Regions from separate parts of the Pseudoalteromonas sp. 78C3 genome, predicted to be linked through region 1. Evidence: riboswitches for the same ligand, from Rfam matches in the RefSeq annotation. Region 1 holds a riboswitch; the other holds the start of a gene.
The links. Region 1 has a riboswitch for lysine ahead of dapA (4-hydroxy-tetrahydrodipicolinate synthase). Riboswitches for the same ligand answer to the same signal wherever they lie in the genome.

Region 1 (8,537 bases):
CATGTTGCTTAACAACACCTTCGTACGGATAAATGTCGATTTGCTCACCCATGTTGAGTTCATCAACATTTAATTCGATTGGTAATGCGCCTGAATCTTCCATTGTGTTGAAGAAAATTGGAGCAATTTTATTACCTAAACATACACCGCCAACACGCTTGTTTGGTACGAACGGGATATCATCGCCCATAAACCAAAGTACAGAGTTAGTTGCAGACTTACGAGAAGAACCCGTACCAACAACATCACCTACGTAAGCAAGTGGTAAACCTTTAGTTTTTAATTCTTCAAGCTGAGTAATTGGACCTACTTCGCCCGCTTTATCAGGTGTAATACCGTCACGTTCAATTTTTAGCATTGCTAAAGCATGAAGTGGGATATCTGGACGAGACCATGCATCTGGTGCAGGAGACAAGTCATCAGTATTTGTTTCGCCAGTTACTTTAAATACAGTAACTGAGATCTTTTCAGCAACAGCTGGCTTATTAGTAAACCATTCTGCATTTGCCCAAGACTCAATAATTTGCTTAGCGAATGTATTACCTGCTTTTGCTTTTTCTTCTACATCGTAGAACGCATCAAACATAAGTAATGTATTTGAAAGGCCTTTAACTACGATTGGTGCAAGTGTTTCGTCATCAAGTAGGTCAATCATTGGTGCGATATTGTAACCGCCCAACATTGTACCTAATAATTCTGCCGCTTTTTCTTTAGAAACAAGTGGAGAATTAGTTTCACCTTTAGCTACAGCTGCTAAGAAGCCCGCTTTAATATAAGCAGCATCATCAACACCTGCTGGTATACGCTGAATGAACAAATCTAAAATGAATTCTTCTTCACCTGCAGGTGGAGTTTTGATTAATTCAATAAGATCAGCAGTTTGCTGAGCATCTAATGGCGCTGGTACGATACCTAACGCGGCACGTTCTTCTACGTGTTTACGATATTCTTGTAGCACAATATTGCCCTCTTGGTGACGTGAAAGTATCCGGTAGCGCTTCAAGCGCAAATAAGTTACCCAATACTTATAGTATTCTAACGCGTAATTATAAAGCTTTTATGGATAGATGAAAATCCATCCAGTTACGCAACTGATTATACCGATTATAAATACTATGAATAGTGGTTGTAGTAAAAACTATTTTCATGAATACTTGTTAAGTAAGAATCATTACCATTAAACAATACTAATTTATTACAGGCATAAAAAAACCCAGCACTTGGCTGGGTTTTTATTATAAACTATTTAATTAACGTAAAACTTTAACGTTTTTGATAGTTTTGATATGCGCTTCTACACGACGGTTTTCTGCGTTTGCAGCTTTAGTGTTTGCATCATTTTTAAGACGCTCTTCACCTAAACCAACTGTAGTAATACGGTCTTTAGCAATGCCATCAGTAACTAATTGCTTAGCTACTGCATCAGCACGTTTTTTAGATAACCATTTGTTGTAAGTTGCTTTACCTACAGAAGAAGTGTGACCTTCTAAAAGTACTGTTGTATCTGGGTAATCTTTTAAGAATGCAGATACTTTTTCAATATCGTTTAAGTACTGAGTAGATACTGCTGAAGCATTGTTAGGGAAAGTCACTAATAAGCTTACAGTCACTTCTTTATCTTCATATAAAGTACAACCAGTGCCATCAACTGCATCAGTCATAGGTGTGTTAGCACACTTATCATCTGCATCAGGAATGTTGTCGTTGTCGCTATCTGTAGGAGCTACAGCTACTTCAATTACCTTAGGCTCTGGAGCTGGTTTAACTGGCTCTACAGGAGCTGAATTTTGGCCAAATAAGTAGTTAATACCAATTTTAGCGCCTACATCTGTGTAACCACGGTCAAGACCTTGGTATACAGCTGTTTCAGCATTTACAAATAAGCCATCTGTAATGAAATGTTGGTAACCAACACCTGCATTTAAGAATGTATTGTCATCTACTACGTCTATTTCTTTAATACCGAAAAGACCGTAGAAAGGACCGCCATTTAAATGGTAAAGAGCATCAATACCGTAACGCTCGCCATCAATACCGTTGCGGTTGCCAGCAACTTTATCAAAAGCATTAAAATCCATATCTGCATATTCAAGACGTGCGCTCCAGTAATCACTGAAACGGTAACCGGCTTCAACACCCCAGCCAGTTGATTCATTTACATCAAGACCAGCTTGAGCACGCATGTTTTTCCAAGATGCGTCATAATAGTCGCCAAATGCGCCAATGTAGAAACCTTCTTCTTTATCAGCAGCGAATGTAGATGCGCTAGTTGCAGCCAACGCGATTGCAATTGTAAGTGATTTTAATTTCATTGTTTTCTTCCCATTTGAACAATTTTAAATTGTAGCTAATCGATACTAGCTCAATCAGTTTTATATAGACTAACTGAGCCTTTGTTAATCAATACTTAACGAAAAATAAAGTTTATAACTTTTTTCTATGCCTCGTCACAACACACATCCACTTACTATAGGCGAAATTAAAACTTTATTGAAAAATAAATATAGTAGTTTGTTGTAAATTAGTACTTAGCAAGGAATGTAAGAGCAATTAAATTAAATGCACTTATAAATGCAAAGAAATATTGCTTGGCTTTAATTCGGCGCATAATACCACCAGAATTAACATTACCCTAGGTATATGCACATATTTGATTAAAAAATGACTCTTTTTAATCATGTAGTTATACTCAAAGTTAAGTATTAAGTACCACAAAAAGTTTGGTAATCATTATCATTTATCGGTGCAGCCTGAAATTCTGATAATTTTTCACTGTCAGAATACGGGTTACTGGCTATTTTTATAAAGCGCTGTAGTAACTCACTAGACCCTGTAGCGTTATATTGTGCAATTATTTCTTCGATCACATGATTACGCGGTATTACACGAGGATTTGCAGCTCTCATTATTTCATAACTATTATCGTCGGTTAAGCTTACCCACTTAGCTCTCCATTCAATTAGCGACTCAGGTATTACTGTTTCTTCTTTTAAAGATTCAGTAAGCGCATCGAAGGTATTGGTGTAATCGAGCTGATTATCTTTTAATAGTGCTAACAACTCTGCGATTAACTCGCCACTACTATTGCAAGATTCATTTAAACCCAGCTTTTCTCCCCACATAGCCGTAAACTCAGTATTAAATTGCTCAGCAAAGCTATTAATGTATGGCGTCATTAACGAAACAGCTTGTTCGTCATCATCGCTGATAAGCGGTATTAAACTCTCAGCTAAACGAGCACAGTTCCAGTTAGCTATATTAGGTTGATTACCAAATGCATACCGACCTTGTTTGTCGATAGAGCTAAATACAGTATCAAAGTCAAAGCTATTCATCATGGCACACGGGCCGTAATCAATGGTTTCTCCGCTTACTAGCGTATTATCGGTATTCATTACTCCGTGAATAAAGCCAACACGCATCCAGCTCACAACTAGCTTAACTTGGTTTTTAATCACAGCGCCTAAAAATGCTAAATAGCGCTGCGATCCTGTATCTGTTATTTCTGGGTAGTGTCGCTCTATAGCTAAATCGGCTAAATTTTTAAGTCCTTCAACATCGCCTTGCGTCGCTAAATATTGAAACGAGCCAACACGAATATGGCTCGTTGCTAAACGAGTCACTATGGCGCCTGCTTGTGGCGGATTACGATAAACCGTTTCACCACTACCAACAACCGCTAAGCAGCGTGTGGTTTTAATGCCTAGTGCATGCATTGCCTCGCTCATTACGTATTCACGAATAGCAGGACCAAGAGCACAACGCCCATCTCCCCCTCTTGAGTAAGGAGTAGCACCAGAGCCTTTTAATTGAATATCCCACAACTGGTTTTTATCATCATTAATAGCGCCCAGTAAATGCGCTCGCCCATCGCCTAAACGTGGTGAAAAATGTCTAAATTGGTGCCCAGAGTAACCAAGTGCTACTGCAGGAATCGCCTGTTTTTCGTTACCGCTAAAAGTGCTAGCACGCAAATCAGCTGCAACGTTAATATTAAACTCTTTTGCTAAGCTCTCGTTCCACAGTAATAACTGAGGAAAGGCAACACTTGCAGGGAAATCTTCTATCGCAAAGTTTTCCGTAATGTCTGTGTATCTTGGCACTAATTTCATGGTAATTCCTATTATTGCTGACTTATACCAACACGGTTGTCACCTACGCCATAGGCCACAATTAAGCTCAACTCTTGCATACTTAAGCCACTTTGCTTTTGCATTTCGTTAAAAAAGGCTTGGGCTGCACTCAGTGATTTTTTAGTTTGTAAGCCGCCGTCTATAATTTTATGGGCACGCAAATAATTCTCTACATCGCGTGATAGTAAAAAAGTATCTTTACCAAGTGCTCGCAGTGCATAAGGCCCTGTATTTCCGCCTAAACGCGCACCATGCTTTTTTAAATACGCCCATAAACCAATAATATCGTCTGTTGGCCAATTAGCGATAAACTGACTAAAACTGCCATGTTCCCCTGCTATTTCGTGGATCATGTAAGCATTTTCGGTAATTGTTTTTACTTTTTTATAGTTACGAACAATTCGCTCATCCGTTGCTTTTTGTTCCAGCATATCAGGTGGCATCATTAATAACTTATCAACGCTAAAATCCCAAAAAACCTCTCTAAAGCCTGGCCACTTATTATTAATGACTGACCAATAAAAGCCACTTTGAAATACTTTTCGAGTAAATTCCTCAAGCCAATCGTCGTCACTTAACGTGCTTAGTTGTTTTTTAGATAGCGGTTTTGCGAGTAATAACTTAAGCATTTTTTCAGAGCCTTTTCGCTCTACCGCTCGCTTATAAATATCGCTAAATTTTTCCATCTGATTAATACCTTACTTCTACTATGGGTCTAGTGTACGAGAAAAGCACCCAATACGTAACCACCCCTCTTTTCGGTGAATTAATCTGTATTTAGTAGCTTGACACCCAGATGGCTAAAATGCTTTAATCGCCGTAATTACCCTATTTAAATTGCACAGGTTTGTAAGTTTTACTCTACAAACAGGTGCAAAGGGCTAGAAGAGGTGCGTTATTCAGGTAGCGTATGTTAGGAGCGCAAACTCCAGTGAGCATACGTGAGGGGAATTAACGCCGAGAAGTAACCACTTTTGCGAGGTGTTTATTTCGGGCGACTAGGTTGAACCCTAGCGACTGTCACCAATAGCTGCTTATAAAAAGCAGCTTATTAGTTTGGTGGAGAGCTTCTGGTCTTAAATATTAAGGCCGTGCGCCCTATTATTTTAAGCCCATTCGCTCTTCGAATTATTAGTTCGAACGACGTTAATGCGGCTCCTTCCATAAAGCTTTTTAACTCTTCGAATAATACCAATTGCATTAAATTAGTTATCGCTAAAATGATCACGTTTTTAATAAAGTTGGTACAAATTATAAGTTCGTGAGAGATGATCAACAACTTCAATTTAAACGACTACTCATTGTGGACCGCGCTCGTAACGCCATTTGATCAACACGGCGATGTTGACTACAACACGTTAACTAAACTGGTTAGCGAGCAAGAAGCGGCACATAACGGTATTTTACTACTTGGCAGTACGGGCGAAGGTTTAGCACTAACGCTAAAAGAGCAACAAGCCATTGTTGAACACGTATGCCAGCTAAAACCAGCAGTACCACTCATGGTTGCTGTGGGCGGTAGTAACCTAAAGCAACAAATTGAGTGGGTTAACTACTGTAATACACTCCCAATTCATAGCTTTTTACTTGGCTCACCGCTTTATACAAAGCCTGGCGCTATAGGTCAAACTCATTGGTTTGAAAGCCTACTTAATGCAAGTGTTCACCCGTGTATGCTTTATAACGTACCGGGTCGAAGTGCTGTTAGCATTCCAACGGCAACAATTCAAAACTTACAAAATAATAAAAATTTATGGGCGTTAAAAGAAGCGAGCGGCAGCATTGCTCAGTTTGAAGCTTATCGCCAAGCTGCGCCTAATTTAGCTATTTTTAGTGGCGACGATGCTCTAATGCCTTATTTTGCACAAGCAGGTGCAAAAGGTTTAGTGTCGGTAGCTGCAAATGCATGGCCCGCACAAACTCACGAGTTTGTTAAACGCAGCTTAAGTGGTCAACACCCTAATTTATTTGCCCAGTGGTCAAGCGCTATTAATAGCCTATTTGCTGTTGCAAACCCTATTCCCGTAAAGGTATTGATGCATTTGCAAGGTCGCTTAAGCAGCCCGCAACTTCGTCCACCTTTAACACACCTTGAGTTAACTCAAACCGATTGCATCACAACTGCAAACAACACCATTTTATCTTGGCATTAAATACAGGTTTTTATAATGAGCTGGTTAGAACTATTAAATAATTTAGAATCGGGCGCAGTACGCGCAGCATCACAAAACGAAAGCGGCCAATGGCAAGCTAACGTAGAAGTAAAACAAGGCATTTTGGATGCCTTCAAAAATGGCACTAATACTGAGTTTGCAGGTGGTTTTGTTGATAAACATAACTTAGCTCCACAAGAATTTAGTACTGACGATGGCGTTCGTATGGTACCGGGTGGCTCAAGTGTTCGCCGTGGTGCTTATGTGGCTAAAGGCACGATTATTATGCCACCAGCGTATGTAAACATTGGTGCATATATCGACGAAGGCACAATGGTAGATAGCCACGCATTAGTTGGCTCGTGTGCACAAGTAGGTAAAAACGTACATTTAAGTGCTGCAGTGCAGCTTGGTGGTGTACTTGAGCCAATTGGTGCAAGCCCAGTAGTTGTAGAAGACGACGCCTTTATTGGCGCTGGCTGTATTATTGTTGAAGGTGTAGTTATTAAAAAAGGTGCAGTACTTGCCCCAGGCGTGCGTTTATCAGCAACTATTCCGGTATACGACTGCGTAAACGAGCGCCAACTAGATAAAGGCGAGCCAATCCCAGAATACGCGATTGTAATACCAGGCTCTCGCCCTGCGTCAAACGAGTGGGCGCGCGAGCAAGGCTTAAGCATGTCGTGTGCGTTAATTGTTAAATACCGCGACGAGAAAAGCGATGCATCGTTATTGCTTGAAGAGGTTTTACGATAATGAGCTTTTTGAGCACGCCTATCAAAACCGCTGTAAATACAATTACACAACAACTTGATACACCTTTTTTTGTTTACGACCTAGATCAACTAAACGCGCATCTTGCACGTTTAGTTGCGCAAACCGATGTAAAACTGTGGTACGCGGTAAAAGCAAATCCACTGTCTAAAATTATTCAAAGCTTAGACAACGCTGGTTTTAATTTTGACGTAGCAAGTAAAGGTGAGCTTGAGCAAGTGCTAGCACAAGGTATTAGCTCACAGCGCGTGCTCAACACAGGGCCTGCAAAAAGCCCTAAACAAATTAAACACTTTATTGAGCGCGGAGTACGTATATTCGTAGCCGAAAGCCTCAATCAAGTACGTTGGTTAAACCAACAAGCGCAACTACAAAATACGCAGTTACAAGTATTACTGCGAGTGCAATTACGCTGGCCTGAAGGTGAAAAAAATCCACTGGGCGGCGATAGCCTTACGCCGTTTGGTTTGGGTTGTGATGAGTGGCAAGCACTCAATGTAACCGACTACCCTGCACTTAAGTTTGACGGCTTACATATTTTTCAGTGGGGCAACATGCTTAGCACGCAAAAACTAAGCTACTTGTGGTCACAAATGATTGCACCTCTTAGCCAACTTGCCAGCGATTTAAATATTAGCCTTAAAATTCTCGATTTAGGCGGCGGCTTAGGTATTCCTTATACACAAAATGAAGCAACACTTGATTGGGATGACTTAATTGCTGCGCTCGCTAAAATTAAAAATGATGCGGGTGTAGAAGAGCTATGGATGGAACTTGGCCGCTATGCCGTGGGAGAATGTGGTCATTACGCAAACCCAGTAATAGAGCGCAAACAAAACTATAATCAACAGCAAGTCATTTTAAGCGGCGGTATAAACCACTTATTACGCCCTGCTGTTACCAGCCAAGATTTTCCTGCTGCGTTACTGCGTGAATCCAGTGCTAAAATTCAAGCGGTCACTTTATACGGCCCGCTTTGTACAGCGCTTGATTGCTTAGGTGAGCATAACCTGCCAAGCGATTTAAATGAGCACGACTGGCTAGTGTTTAGCCAGTGCGGTGCTTACGGCTTTACCGAAAGTATGCCGTATTTTTTATGCCACGAGCTCGCCGGCGAGTACACATTGCAAAACGGTGAACTTACCTGTGTTCGCCAAGCCGAAAATGCCAGCCACTACTTAAGGTAATAAGCATGAGTAATACAACACACATCAGCCAAGAGAACATTGTAGTAGGGGAAGTTGCAAACGGCTTACCACTTACAATTCCGGTGTATCGTTTAAAAGGTGATGGCACAGGGCCTAGTGTTTATGTTCAGGCCAATATGCATGGCGCTGAAGTACAAGGCAACGCTGTTATTTTTCAGCTACTTGAGCAATTAAAGCATCTTAACCTTAGTGGCGATATTACCCTTGTACCTTATGCAAATCCGATTGGTTGTAATCAAAAATCTGGCGAGTTTACCCTTGGCAGGTTC
Region 2 (8,537 bases), on a different contig from region 1:
AAAGTGCTGACCGGCAATTTTTACGCGGGCTTTTTCATCGCTTTGAATTATTTTAATATCGCTGTCGCTGACTAATTTTTGATACAAAAATAGCATTTCGTCGGCATCGAGATTTGGGTAGCTTTCGTCTAAAAATTGCAGCAAGGGCTGAGCCTTTTTGCGTTTTTTATTAAAGCGCTTAGCAAAGCTGGTTTTAACATCGTTGTAGTCAGGAATATTAGGCGTAACAAATGCAGGCACGTCTTGTTGATCTGGCAATTGGTATTCTTCGTGTTCAAATTCAACCAAGCTTGCCATGTAAGCCACAATATGGCGCTGCTGACCAAGCGAATATCGCTGCGCGTCGCTCACAAAATGTGGCTGCACAGCACTTAGCATGTTGTCTACGCCATTTTTGCGCACAAGCCCAAGTACTTTGGCTGCTTGGCGAGTAATTAAGTTATTACGGCGTAACTCTTCGCGCAGCGGCATAAGCATATCGGCACTTTTACGTAAGCTTTCTCTACCCACTAAATGCATTTCGAGTATACGGGTACGTAATTGCTCCAGCATACGTTTGTCGTTGTACGCTTTACCTGAGCGCTCAATGTGCAGTATTTGCTTACTTATTTGCTCTTCAATGAGGGTAAAACACGCATGAAATTCACCGCGAATATCAACCATTTCAAGCATGGGCTCTATGTATTCGTCAAACGCTTCTATTACTGCTTTGTAACGCTTTTGCAGCGATTGCACCGCATTATTAGATTTAGCTTGTTCAACAATATTTAAAATAGCGTTTTCGTTGTGTGCGTATAGCTTCATTATTTTACGCACCCGATCATCCATAATGCGGCTGTAGCGGCGTAAATCGTCAAAGTCTTCTATTTCGCCAGCGTTATCTAGGCGATTACCTAAACGTGCCAGGTCGTCGACTAATACGCTAATTTCTTGCGCTAAGCCTAAATGCTCTTCTTGCAGTAAAAACGTAGCAAAATCGGCAATGGCACGATTTATTTCAAGCTGAGAAGATTTAGCCAGTGGAATTAAAATATCTTGGTTTAACAAACGATTTGTTTCTTTATAAATGCGTTCGTTTGACCACGTAGGCTGCTTTTGCTTAATCGCGTTTTGTACGTCTTTTAGGCTAAAGTCAGCCATTTTAAAACGTTTAAATAATAGCTCTAATACACCCCAATGTTCGGTTATGGTGTTTAGCAGCTTTTTAGCTGGGATCATAAGAGGTTACAACATCCTAGTATTTTATTATTGAGTTCTTTTAGAAGACTCATTATTACGTATTTTTAATTAACCTTGTCTGTATATAGTATTCGTTTTTAAGACCATTTAATAATAGTTTTTGCATAGAGGCAGTGCTAAAATTCGCGCCGAAAATAGGCACATGAAATGGAATGTTATTTGTGTGTTCTTTAAAACTATATCAAAGGTTGTTTAACTACCATGGTTTCCTCGATTATTCTAACCCTGATAGCGATTGCATTTTTACTGATCGTTATAGAAGATATAATCCATGTCAATAAAGCTAAAACCACGCTGTTTTTTGGTACGCTTTGCTGGATTCTTCTTTTTATATACCCTCTACACGGGCAAAGCCCCGATACGATTCAACACCTTTTAAATGAAAATATTTTAGAAATTGCCTCGTTATGGCTGTTTTTAATGGCTGCGATGACCTTTGTAGCGTATTTAAATTCAAAGGGGTTTATAGAAAACATTGTTCACCGCGTTATGCCAAAAAGTATTAGCGAAAAAAAGCTCATGTTTTTGGTGGGTGGTTTTGCATTTTTGTTTTCGTCGATTTCAGACAACGTAACAGCTACGCTTATATCGCTCGCGGTTGTTATGTCGTTAAAACTTGAACCTAAAAAACTCATTAAATACGCCACGCTTATTGTATTTGGGGTTAACTCAGGTGGGGTATCGCTAATAACAGGTGACGTAACCACATTGATGATATTTTTAGATGGCAAAGTAACCATTGCTCATTTATTACTACTTATAGCGCCAGCACTTGCAAGTGTTATGCTGCTAGCCGCGTTACTGTCTATCGGTATGAAAGGGCGTGTTGAGTTTGCTGGTGCAGGTAAAACCCGCATCGAAAAAACCGACATTACCATTGCTGTTATATTCTTATCTACCGTAGTGAGCACACTTATGCTGAGTGTAGTTTACAGCGTACCGCCTTTATTAACCTTCTTGTTTGGCTTGTCAGTGATGTTTTTAGTGGCGCAATTTTTAATGCGCAAAAAAGACATAAACAAAGACATAATCGATTTTGTTCGCGATATAGAATACGACACATTATTGTTTTTTGTAGGTGTACTTTTACTTGTAGGCGCACTTAAAGAAATTGGTATGTTGAGTAAATTTACCGACCTATATACGGTAATGGCACCTGAATACGCAAACTACTTAATGGGCATATTATCAGCAGGGGTCGATAACGTACCGCTTACCGCTGCATTATTAAAAGCCGATATAGTAATGAGCCAACAACATTGGTTGTCGTTTACTTATGCAACGGGCGTGGGCGGTTCAATGCTTATCATTGGGTCGGCTGCGGGCATTATTGCCATGAGCAAAGTTAAAGCACTTACCTTTATGAGCTACTTGCGTTTATCGCTGCATTTATTAATTTGTTACACGGTTGGATATGCGGGCTCGTATTACATGGGCAGTTTTATTTAACTCATAAATTATTAAATGCTTGACAGCTAGACGTCTAAACGATAACTTTCAAAGCCCCGCTACTTAGTGGGGTTTTGTTTTATTAGCCACTGGTTAATAAAGCATTCAGAAGAGGTGCGATACTTAGGTACTTAATGTTAGGCGACGAAAGCCGATGATCATTAAGGAGGGAAGTACTCGCCGAGGAAAATAATGATACGTCGTCATTGTTTTTCGGTTTATGGGGCTGAATCCTCAAAACTGTCACCAATATAGGTGGAGAGCTTCTGGCAGTGGACTTATCTTCAAGCATTCCTTTGCCAAGTTCTTCTTGTTTTATTGCGATTTGGATATCGCGAAAGGAGACTAAATGACTACCCAATCAGCGCCACAAACAGTGCCTAAAACAGAGTTAAGCGCAAAATCAGATTACATCGTTGCCAAATTTGGCGGAACCAGTGTTGCAAACTTTGAAGCGATGAGTCGCTGTAGCGAAATTATTGTTGCAGATAAAAGCGTACGTATTGTTGCCGTGAGCGCTAGTGCCGGCGTAACTAACCACTTAGTTGCACTGTGCAAACCAAGTATTACCTCAAGTGAGCGCCAAGAGCATATAAACGGTGTGCTTGCTATTCAACAAACTATTTTAGATGAGTTATCGCTAGATGCCGATTTAGCGGTTGGCTTTAACGAAACCCTAAAAGCATTTCAAACATTGGCTCAAGAGTCACTAACAACCGATCAGCAACACGACGAGCTACTTAGCTTTGGTGAGCGTTTGTCGTCGTATTTGTTTGCACAAGTGCTGCGTTTACAAGGTTTAAACGCCGATCGCTTTGATGTGCGCAAGGTGCTTAAAACCGACAGCCAATTTGGTAAAGCAACGCCTAATGTTGCAGCCACAGCGCAAGCCGCTAAAGAACATTTAATCCCGTTATTAGACGCTCAAGTAATTGTGACTCAGGGCTTTATTGGCAGTGACGAATACGGTCAAACCACAACGCTTGGACGTGGTGGTTCTGACTACAGTGCTGCATTATTAGCTGAAGCAATTAACGCTAAAAGCGTGCATATTTGGACCGACGTAGTGGGTATTTTTAGCACCGACCCGCGTTTGTGCTCAAAAGCGACGCCTATTGCACGTTTAAGTTTTGACGAAGCCGCTGAAATGGCAACCTTTGGCGCAAAAGTATTACATCCAGCGACTATTTTACCAGCGAGCCGTAGCCACATTAATGTGTTTGTAGGTTCTAGCCGAGAGCCTGAGCGTGGCGGTACGTGGATTGAGCGCGAAAAATCGCAGCAACCAGGTATACGCGCAGTAACACAACGTAAAAACCAAATTTTGCTTACGCTTAAAAGCCCAGAAATGCTACTAGCAAGCGGCTTTTTAGCACGCGTATTTACACTATTAAGTGAATACAATATATCGGTAGATTTGGTAACCACATCAGAAATCAGCGTAGCTATAACCCTTGATAACGCGCAGAACGCCTCGCGCCCAGAGCTTGATCAAGAATGCCTAGATAAGCTTGCAGAGTTTTGCCATGTTTCGGTAGAAAACAACCTAACATTGGTGGCACTTATTGGCTCTGAGATTCAATTACGCCAACACGAAATGAACTTAATGAGTGTACTAAAAGACTTTAACATTCGATTAATTTGTCACGGTGCAAGTAAGCACAACCTGTGCTTTTTAGTAGAGCAAACTGAGTCAGATAACGTAGTACAGTCTATTCATAGCCGTTTACTAGAAAATGATTTTGCTGCGTAAGTAATCGTTATTCAGGAAAATCACCTAGTAAAGTTACCTAGTAAAATTAACTAGTAAAGTTACTTAACAAAATTACTTAACAAAATCAGTTAATAAAAAGCATCGCCAGTCGATGCTTTTTTTATGCACCACACTCACATCAAAACAAACATTGCTGTCACTGCTATCAACTACAGTAACGCGATTACTGCAAGCACTCAGCTTTGCACTATGTAATTCGTCAAACACATTGGGGCTAAGTAATTTTGCAATAGGGCGGCTGGTGGCTTTAGCAAGTGACTCTTTTAATGTCCAAATTCTAAAAAACGTATCTGCTTGGGCTTGGGTATTAGTAGGCTCAGTGATAAGTGTAATTTCATCATTATGATAAAAATGCTTAGCGAGCTTTTCAAACGGGCGCTTTAGGCTTACTTTTTCAATATCAAAACCAAACTCACTTTTATCAAGATTTAGCGCGACCCCAACTAAACCATGCGAGTGCGAAATACAGGTATTTATAACATCACCACTCACATGTATTTGCAGCTTTGAGCTTGCCTCGTCAAATTCGGTACTCATTTTATTAAGCGCCACGTGCGCATGTTGCGGCTGCGCTACTTTAATAAGGTGTTTTAACAATAACCGCGTCGCTAAATACTCTTGCTTAGCTGGCGGGCTTTTACGGCGGTTTATAATGGTTAACTCAAATGGGCTTAAGCAATCGGGCAAATTAAAGTCACTAAGCTCAAGTGTTTTAGCATTAAATAATAAAATACTGTTACTCGCTAAAGACAAATTTGCCAATTGAGTTGAAGTAATACTCAAGGCGTTTTTAAAATAGTGTTCAGTCATAAAAGCCCTAAAGCAAAAGAAGTCGCTGATATTGTGAGCGGTTAACGCCACTAATAAAGGCTGGGTACAATTTTATTACTCAGCTGGCATGAAATATGGTTTAATTCACAATAATCAAAATAATAACAGATTTGTAGATGTATGGCACAAGTGCGTGATGGGTTTCAAAGCCGACTTGGTTTTGTTTTAGCCGCTGCTGGCGCAGCAGTGGGTTTGGGTAATATTTGGGGTTTTCCTACGCAAGCGGCCAACCATGGCGGCGGTGCTTTTTTACTGGTTTATTTTATTGTTATATTTTTACTTGCGCTACCTGCGCTGTATACCGAACTTTATTTAGGTCACAAAGCACAAGCTAATCCTGTAAAAGCATTGGGCGATGCATGGCAAAACACTAACCGTAAGGTTGGTGCTGCGGCAGGTTATATAGGCCTTGCGGGCGCAGTTGTTATGCTAAGTTTTTACTCAATAGTAGCAGGGTGGATGCTCTCGTACGCTATTGAACCTATAACAACCTTTTTTGGGTTTACAGGCGCAAGCGAGTTTTTACATAGCGACTCAGTGCTGCGTAATTTTGTATTTACGCCGCTTATGCTTATTTTAACTGCCAGTATTATTTTAAAAGGTGTTAAATCGGGAATCGAAACCTGGTCGCGCCGTTTAATGCCACTGTTACTTGTGCTGCTTGTTGGTTTAATTGCCTACATTGCAACACTCGATGGCGCAAGCGAAGGTTTTGCTGCGTATTTAATTCCTGATTTTAGCCAAATACTCGACCCTAATTTAATTATTGCTGCAATGGGGCAAGCGTTCTTTTCGCTCTCTTTAGGTGTGGGTTGTATGATGATTTACGGCTCGTATTTACAGCCAGATGCTAATTTACCAAAGCTCACAGCCGGTGTTGCACTACTTGATACTGGCGTTGCTTTTTTAGCGGGGTTACTTATTATTCCTGCTATTTATGTGGCGCAGCACAACGGTGTTGAAGTATTTAGTGGTGGTAAACTGATTGGGGAAGGGCAGCTTATTTTTGCTATTTTACCTGAGCTATTTAGCACCATGGGCGAAATTGGCTTATTAGTTGGTTTATTATTTTTTGTATTAATGTCTATCGCATCGGTTACGTCAACTATATCGACGACTGAAATTCCGGTAGCGTTTTTAGTCGAAAACCACAAGGTTAGCCGCACCAAAGCAACATGGGCGGTAAGCGCCGTTGTTCTTGTGTGTGCAAGCGCGATTATATTAAATTTTGATTGGTTATTTGGTTTGGTAATTATGCTATTTACTCAATACCAATTACCGCTTATGGGTTTATTTTACTTTATTACAGTAGGGTGGATGTGGCAGCGTGGTAACAAATTACATCAAGCAACAACAGGCGTACATTACTGGTTTGCTCAGTATATTCGTTTTGTTTGCCCAGTATTAATGACCTTAGTATTTGCAAACGTTGCCTTTGGTTAAGCTCTATTTAAAGTAAATTTTTAAACAAAAAAGCGAAGAGACTAACTTCGCTTTTTTTGTGCCTATTATTTAGGTAAAGCTAAGGTATTTATAAAACCTCATTAGTCAGAGGTTTACCTTCATTTACTTCAAGCGCGTTAAGTAGGGTTGTGTTTGCTATTTCGGTGAGTGCTTCTTGGGTAAAAAAGCCCTGATGGCCTGTTACTAAAACATTTTTAAAGCTCACTAAGCGCGAAAATATATCGTCTTGATTTATTTCGTCGCTGTGGTTTTTAAAAAACAGCTCCGACTCTTGCTCGTAAACGTCGAGCCCTAAATACCCTAGTTTTTTAGTTTTAAGCGCACTAATACATGCGCTACTATCAAGTAATGCACCACGAGAGGTGTTAATAAGCATAACGCCGGTTTTCATTTTGCTAAATGCCTCGTCATTTATTAAATGATGAGTTTGCTCCGTTAAAGGGCAATGCAAAGAAATCACATCGCTTTGGCTAAGTAAGGTGTCTATATCGGTAATTGTATAATTGCCAGGTTGTGCGTAGGGGTCGCACACTAATACATTAGCGCCAAAGCCATTTAAAATGTTACACAGCGCAAGGCCAATTTTACCGCAACCTACAATACCCACGGTTTTATTGTGCAAGTTAAAACCAAGCAATCCATTTAAATCAAAATTGTCTTCGCGTACGCGGTTATACGCTTTATGTGTTTTACGGCTAAGCGTTAGCATAAGTGCAATACAATGCTCGGCTACGGCCTCAGGGCTGTAAGCAGGAACACGTAATACTTTAATTTTATGTGCTTTTGCTGCAGGTAAATCAACATTATTAAATCCTGCACAACGTAGCAAAATAGTATTTATGCCTTGGCTTGCCAATTGTTCAATAACAGTGGCGTTTACAGTGTCGTTAACAAATACGCATATGGCATCAAACCCGTTTGTTAAAATGGCCGTTTGTTCGCTCAGGGCTTGCTCAAAATACGTTATTTTTATATCACGGTGATCGCGTGTACTTTGTTCAAAAAAAGGCAGTTCGTACTTTTGAGTACTAAAAAAAGCAATGTTCATGGTAATAGCCTCGACGCTTAAGGAGTATTATTTATTACTAATACAATAAACTACTTTATAAACCTGTGCTTTAGTAACACGCATTTTATTGATTTAAATTAAGCCCTAATTTATGCCTTAGCCGACGTAAACAAAGGTATTTTTGACGATACTTTTTTACCACCTCTAGCAGCGCTTAACTTTGCGGCTTGCAGTAGGTTGCTTTCTATTACTTGTTTAAGTGTTTCGGGCTTAGTACGTGGTGCATAGCGTGCAACAAGTTGCCCTTGTGAGTTAATTAAAAACTTAGTGAAATTCCACTTAATTGCACGATTTTGCGAAATACCCCGCGTATGCGATTTTAAATAATTAAACAACGGGTGTGTTTCTGGCCCATTTACCATTACCTTGCCAAATACCTCAAACGAGATATTAAATTGATCTTGGTAAAAGTCTTTTATGGCTAAATTATCAAGCGGCTCATTTTGGCCAAACTGGTTACAGGGAAACGCAAGTACAGTAAAACCATTGCTTTTGTATTGCTGATAGAGCTTTTCGAGCGCGTTTAATTGCACCGAAAAATTACACTTACTCGCTGTATTAACAATAAGAACGGTTTTGCCCTGTAACTGGCTAAGAGGAAAATTTTCGCTGTTAAAAAGTGGTGCATTAAATTGATAAATACTGTCCATAGGTTACCTACTTACCTTTCCCGTTGAGGAAATTTTATAAAGACTTTCATTCGCTTTTTTA

Region 2: another riboswitch for lysine. It lies ahead of lysC (lysine-sensitive aspartokinase 3); the one in region 1 lies ahead of dapA (4-hydroxy-tetrahydrodipicolinate synthase).

What each region holds. Positions count from the first base shown of each region.
Region 1 is NZ_PJAV01000125.1:18,958-27,494, forward strand. Features, by position in the region: gene acnB (bifunctional aconitate hydratase 2/2-methylisocitrate dehydratase) at 1-958, opposite strand, end outside; gene CXF76_RS06005 (OmpA family protein) at 1,251-2,312, opposite strand; gene CXF76_RS06010 (protein adenylyltransferase SelO) at 2,703-4,112, opposite strand; gene CXF76_RS06015 (DNA-3-methyladenine glycosylase I) at 4,124-4,819, opposite strand; lysine riboswitch at 5,011-5,211, shown strand; gene dapA (4-hydroxy-tetrahydrodipicolinate synthase) at 5,402-6,286, shown strand; gene CXF76_RS06025 (2,3,4,5-tetrahydropyridine-2,6-dicarboxylate N-succinyltransferase) at 6,302-7,042, shown strand; gene CXF76_RS06030 (PLP-dependent decarboxylase) at 7,042-8,247, shown strand; gene CXF76_RS06035 (succinylglutamate desuccinylase/aspartoacylase family protein) at 8,253-8,537, shown strand, end outside.
Region 2 is NZ_PJAV01000147.1:38,952-47,488, reverse strand. Features, by position in the region: gene CXF76_RS11680 (hypothetical protein) at 1-1,218, opposite strand, end outside; gene nhaD (sodium:proton antiporter NhaD) at 1,441-2,688, shown strand; lysine riboswitch at 2,790-2,962, shown strand; gene lysC (lysine-sensitive aspartokinase 3) at 3,038-4,441, shown strand; gene CXF76_RS11665 (4'-phosphopantetheinyl transferase family protein) at 4,514-5,272, opposite strand; gene CXF76_RS11660 (sodium-dependent transporter) at 5,414-6,736, shown strand; gene CXF76_RS11655 (2-hydroxyacid dehydrogenase) at 6,825-7,805, opposite strand; gene CXF76_RS11650 (glutathione peroxidase) at 7,916-8,476, opposite strand.